Regions from separate parts of the Aciduricibacillus chroicocephali genome, predicted to be linked through region 1. Evidence: riboswitches for the same ligand, from Rfam matches in the RefSeq annotation. Region 1 holds a riboswitch; the other holds the start of a gene.

Region 1 (3,150 bases):
GGCTTCCATTTGCTCCCCTGGGTTTCAAGCGCCACTTTATGGCCACGCTCATGGAGCAGTTCAATCAGTTCACCCAAACTCTTCAGTAAACCAGGATTCCCTCCAGAAATAGTTACATGATTGTATCTTCCACGTGCAAGATTATCTAGTTCCTGAACGATTTCCTCTGCTTCCATCATACGGATATTGTCCTTCTCACTGCCATCCCAAGTGAACTTGGAATCGCACCAAGAACAGCTGTAATCACAGCCCGCTGTACGAACGAACATTGTTTTTTGTCCAATGACCATACCTTCCCCCTGGATGGTAGGGCCGAAGATTTCCATAACGGGTGTCTTCATGATCGGTCACCTGCTTTCGGACGGTACACGCAGTAGCTCGTAGGTGTCTCGCGAAGGAAGACTTGCAGACATACAGGCTTATTAGGAAGTTCGCTAAGATGTTCAGAGATGACTTCATGAATGGTTCTGGCAACAACTTCGCTTGTCGGGAAGTAATTGGCCTCCTCGTTTGAGAATAGGGGATCATCATTTAGAATCCGATGGTCAAAACGTTTATGAATCAAATCCTTGATCATTTTGAAGTTTATCAAAAATCCTTGTTCATCGAGTACATCGCCGGCAACTGTCACATTGACAAAATACGTATGTCCATGGGTGCGCTGGCAAGGACCAGCTTCATCATGAGGAACATAATGTGCTGCTGCAAAGTGAAAATCTTTATTTAGTTCATACATATAGTCATGTGGTGGTACAGGATAGATTTGTTGCATCATTTAAGAGCACCTGCCGTTCTGCGTCCAAGATATTGTTCAAGCCCTTGATTGCGCAGTTCACATGAAGGACATGTGCCACAGCCATTACCCATCACGCCGTTGTAGCATGTAAGTGTCTTTTCTCTAACAAAGTCAAACGCTCCAAGCTGATCACTCAGTTCCCAAACCTCTGATTTATCAAGCCACATGAGAGGTGTCTGAAGTACAAAGTCATCATCCATTGCGAGATTCAGTGTGACATTCAAGCTTTTTATGAAACCGTCACGGCAGTCCGGGTAGCCACTGAAATCTGTCTGGCTTACACCTGTAATGATATGACGAGCTCCAATTTGGCGTGCAAGAATAGCAGCGAAGGAGAAGAATACAAGATTCCTCCCGGGTACAAACGTTGTCGGCAGACCGTCTTCGCCCGTCTCGATCTCCTGGTCATCACGGGTCAACGCATTTGGAGCAAGCTGGTTAAGCAAATCCATATTAAGTTCATGCTGGCGGATACCAAGTTCTTCACAGATTGCACGGGCGCAATCAAGCTCTGCTGCATGCCGCTGTCCGTATTGGAATGTAACTGTTTCAACCGTTTCGAAACGTTCCAGAGCCCAAAACAGACATGTCGTACTGTCTTGTCCGCCACTGAAAACGACGACAGCTTTTTCTTTCTTTTTCATTTATAGTTTCTCCTCTCGACTTGCAAGAAGAGCCCGAAAAGCGTCCTTGATTAAAGCAAAAAAGACAGCACCAAGAAGCATGCTGTTGGCTTCCTAGTTTTTTAGAGATGGAGGATTTCGAACATCTTCTGCATCATAGCAGTATTATGGTGCTCCTTTTACTCTAACACGAATAACGACGCTTGTCTTGTTAGGATTAAGGCGATTTTTAGGAAGTAACCTTAACATAATATAGAAATATGAAAAGTCCTTTGAGCGCATCCAAATTTTAATCAGAAGGCGAAATGATAAAATGCTCACGGTATGAATGTCTACCAACCTTGCATATATTATTCTAGCTGATCGATTTGAAGAAATGAGGTTACACAGGTGGATACATTCATCACATTTACCCCATTGGAGCAGGCTCTGCTTATAGGAACTTTCACTTGGTTGATGACGGCATTCGGTGCCTCATTTGTCTTTGCTTCAAAGGACTTCAACCAGAGAGTCATGGATGCAATGCTTGGATTCGCTGGTGGTGTCATGATTGCAGCAAGCTTCTGGTCGCTCCTTAAACCTGCAGCTGCAATGGCGGATGAAGCTGGTACGAGTGCTTGGATTCCAACTGCAACTGGTTTCATTCTAGGGGGCTTTTTTCTTTGGGCAGTGGACAAACTCTTGCCTCATTTGCATCCGAATATGGGATTGGCACAGGCGGAAGGAATCCAGTCCCACAAGAAAAAGCGTAGTACATTGCTTGTGCTCGCAATCACTTTGCACAATATTCCAGAAGGGCTCGCAATTGGCGTTTCAATAGGAGCTGTTTCCCTTGGGGGAGCAGAGTTTGCGAGTGTACTCATTCTGGCAGTTGGGTTAGGTTTGCAAAATATCCCAGAAGGTTTTGCTGTTTCTATGCCGTTGCGGCGTGAGGGACTTTCAAGGAGAAGAAGCTTCATGTATGGTCAGCTCTCTGGTCTTGTTGAACCTGTTGCCGCTGTTGTTGGCGTCCTGGCTGTCGGGCTCTTTCAACCGCTTCTTCCTTATGCACTTAGTTTTGCCGCTGGAGCAATGATATTTGTTGTCGTCGAGGAAGTGGTGCCTGCCGCACATGAAGAAGGGAATGGGGATCTCGCTTCGGCTTTTCTGATTATCGGATTTACACTGATGATGGTACTGGACATCATGCTTGGTTAAAAGGAGCCTAGTGGGAAAGTGAGCATAAATCAGCCATTTTGGGCAAACAAAAAAGCAGGGATGCAAATATCCCTGCTTTATCAGTTGAAACATTAGTTGTTTTCGAGCATTAGTTTTCCTTTTGGTTCGCCGACAATACCTTCATTCAAATCGAAGACAATATTACCGCGCAAAATTGTTTTTGTCACACGGCAGCCGATATCAAAACCTTCATAGGCGCTGAATTTATTTTTATAATACAGGTCCTCACTCTTCAGTGTATAGCTCTGATTCGGATCTACAAAAATAATATCAGCATCCTTACCAAGCGCAATTTCTCCTTTGTTCGGGAAGTTGAAACGCTTGGATGGATTTGTTGCGATTAGATGAACGAACTGTTCAACCGGCATGTTGCGCTGCTTAACAGCAAGGTCGAACATAAGGTCAACGTTGTTCTGGCAGCCGCTAATCCCGCCCCATGCTTCAAAGAGAGGAGCATCTTTCAAGTCCCAAGTGCAAGGGGAGTGGTCTGATGTAAGCCAGCCGATATTACCT
Region 2 (3,150 bases), 1.2 Mb from region 1:
TGACCAATATATTGGATCTTATCAATTTCTCCGCCCGTTTCTTCCATCACTTCTCTGATGGCTGCGGCTTTTGCATTTTCACCTTCTTCAACCTTGCCCCCGGGAAATTCAAGTCCGCGTTCCTTGTGAGCAGTCAGAAGCCATTTGCCTCTATGTCGGCAAATGACCCATACATGCTTCGGATCCCTTGAGAATGGTTCATCGGCAAATGACAAAGTCACCGCGTTTTGATAATAATCTTTGAACTTGTGCATTTTTCAAATCAGCTGCCTTTTCCTCAATCCACCGCCTGTTCATATTGAATACGGGCGATTTTCCATGTGCCTTCACTATGGTGAAAATGAATGCGCATTGTAAGATTTCCGTACAGGGCCGAGTTCAGCTTTTGCTTCACTTCTGCCCGGTCCTCTGTTAATTGTACCATATCATAATCAAGCTGTTCATCAAAATCAGGAGGCCCTTCAACTGGTTTCAGAAAGAGCTTGCTGCCTGCTTGACGGTATAGTTCATTTATGAAAGGCTTCACAGCGGACGGTTCGGCAAAGGTAGCGAATTTCTCCAACAAATGAGATTTGTCTTTTATGTTCAAAACTCTACCTTCTTGATCAGTTGGCTGGTTCAGTTCTTTAGAAAATCGTTCCATTAATTCGGAGACACGCGCCTTATCAAGTTTATCGTTTTGCTGTACTTGGCTGACCGTCGCATTGTCATAGGCTGATTGACCAAAGCTGACATAAGGTGCGCTGAATGTAAGCCCGACAATGACAAAGGCGGCTGCAATACTCTTCTTTCCCATTTATGAATTCCTCCTTGCTGCAAATTTATCTATTATATGTATTCTCTATTTGACAGCAAGGTAAACCGGGAAAAATAAAAAGGAATAAGACGAGCTTATTCCTTTTCTTCTTCATAAATCGGAAAATTCATCTCCGCAATATGCTTCTTCGTTGTTTCATCTCCGAGCTCATACAGAAGACGATAAGCTTCAACCAAACTTGCATCATACTCATCATTTGCTTTGTCATTACTGTAACTTACAATCGGTACATGTGCTCTGAAGAAAGAGCGGACTCCAGCTCCATGCATCTGATCAAACTGCTCACGAAGAGCATATACCTCGTCTTCCGTTGCATGAATAACGAAAGAACTATTGTTCCCGACCTTATTCCGTGAGATCTCACCTGTAGCAATATTGACATAGAATTCATGTTTCTCCATTTTGCCACCTCCATGGTCTTACTTTGCGATGAAGGAAGGCATTTCATGCATAATGGCGTATTTTAACGATTGTCAATTTTCTCTGGATATAAATCATGCTGCATTAGCCTGTTTTCGGCCATTTTTTCAAATTTAGTCCCGGGTTTTCCATAATTGCAATAAGGGTCAATTGAGATGCCGCCACGAGGTGTGAACTTCCCCCATACTTCAATATACCTTGGGTCCATTAATTCAATCAGATCGTCCATAATTGTGTTCACACTATCTTCATGAAAACCTCCATGATTTCGATAACTGAACAGATAAAGCTTGAGTGACTTGGATTCAACCATCTTCCTGTCAGGTATGTAACTTATATAAATTGTCGCAAAATCCGGCTGATTTGTCATTGGACAAAGTGTTGTGAATTCTGGGCAGTTGAATTTCACAAAATAATCACGATCCGGTTTTCGGTTCTCAAACGCTTCCAGAACACTCGGGTCATAATCGAATGAATAAGGGACATTTTGATTACCTAGCAATGTAAGATCTTTTAATTGTTCTTCTTTTGACGTCATATAGATTCCTCCCTGAATCGAAAAAAGGCCGCATCCCTTACCAAGGAATGCGGCCTGAACTGATCGGTTTCCTTAGTTTTTTATAGAGGGTTAATGCTAAGAACCTCTGTATATGCTTATACTTCTTCATCGAGTATAGCATACCGGACAAACCTTTACTACTCATTGTCCAACATATCACGTTTCCTGCGATTTCTAGGGTCTGGAAGCTCGCCTGCAATGTCTGGTGCATTGCGGTCCTTCATTCCTGTTTTTTCAATCGTGTTGTCAAAACGGGATAGATACTTGTGTGCGAAGTCTTTTCCTCCAAGACCAAAAGCAAGACCAAACGCCAAGGCAAGACCACCAAGAATTAAGGTGAATGCTGTTGTAACAATGCTTGAAGCAATACCTAGCTGAGTGAGTGCCATAAAGACTGCAATTGTTAAGATTGCATATTTTGCAAAACCGGCAAGAATTCCTTTTGCATGGCCGGTTAGCATATTGATCAGCACTTTATGAACTATATTAGCAAGAATCAATGCCGCTCCGATAATTAGAACTGCAGCAAGAACATTTGGCAAATATGCTGTAATCGCAGCTGCGATTGTCACAAGGAAGCCAAGCTTCACAAGATTCAGTGCCTGAACGATAAGGAAAAAGACGATCAGAATTTGGACGATGTATCCGACAACTGCAGATGGAGACATTGTCCCTTTTGCATTACCAATCTCCAGTTTACCAAGCAGCTTGTCAAAGCCGAGTCGCTGTAAATACTGTGTCGTCCACTTTCCAATATGGCGTCCCAACCAGATTCCAATCATGACTAAAACGAGGGCAATCAGGATATTTGGAATCATATTCATAATTTCCGCAAGCATATGCATAGCTGGTTCTGTAATTCCTGCAAGCTCTAAACGGTCCAGCGCTGCAATTGTGACCGGCAACATAATAAGGATAAAGACGATATTTCCAATTAGCTGGGCAAGAGATGAACCTTCGAAAAACTTATCAAGCTGAAGACTTTTCGCAAGGCGTTCAGAACCAGCTGCCTTTAGAATATTGATCAGTATATTTCTAATAACTTTCGCTACAAACCAGCCAACAGCGAATACGAGTACCGCTGCAAACAGTTTCGGGATAAATGCAAGTACAGCAGCAACGAGATTGCTGACCGGCTGGGCAAGTCCATCAATTTGAAGAGCGTGTAAGACAGCCGGAATGAATAGAAGCAAAATGACACCGAATGCAAGCTTACCTGCCTTTTGAACATAATCTTCAATTTCTTCTTCAGACTTAGCAATCTTCATCTTGTAAAAGAGATGAAGCAAGTTGAGCTTCTTAGAACCCTTCACAATTGCCCATTTTACAGCTGAAGCTACGAGCCAACCGACAA

The links. A riboswitch is a leader RNA that binds a small molecule or an ion and turns the genes downstream of it on or off. The one in region 1 is predicted to bind preQ1.
Region 2: another riboswitch for preQ1. It lies ahead of queF (preQ(1) synthase); the one in region 1 lies ahead of queC (7-cyano-7-deazaguanine synthase QueC).

What each region holds. Positions count from the first base shown of each region.
Region 1 is NZ_CP129113.1:269,644-272,793, forward strand. It holds gene queE (7-carboxy-7-deazaguanine synthase QueE) at 1-341, opposite strand, end outside; gene queD (6-carboxytetrahydropterin synthase QueD) at 338-775, opposite strand; gene queC (7-cyano-7-deazaguanine synthase QueC) at 772-1,440, opposite strand; PreQ1 riboswitch class I at 1,528-1,572, opposite strand; gene QR721_RS01505 (ZIP family metal transporter) at 1,810-2,616, shown strand; gene allB (allantoinase AllB) at 2,709-3,150, opposite strand, start outside.
Region 2 is NZ_CP129113.1:1,790,135-1,793,284, forward strand. It holds gene ytkD (RNA deprotection pyrophosphohydrolase) at 1-254, opposite strand, end outside; gene QR721_RS09380 (hypothetical protein) at 278-796, opposite strand; gene QR721_RS09385 (hydrolase) at 892-1,218, opposite strand; gene queF (preQ(1) synthase) at 1,281-1,775, opposite strand; PreQ1 riboswitch class I at 1,842-1,888, opposite strand; gene QR721_RS09395 (mechanosensitive ion channel) at 1,934-3,150, opposite strand, start outside.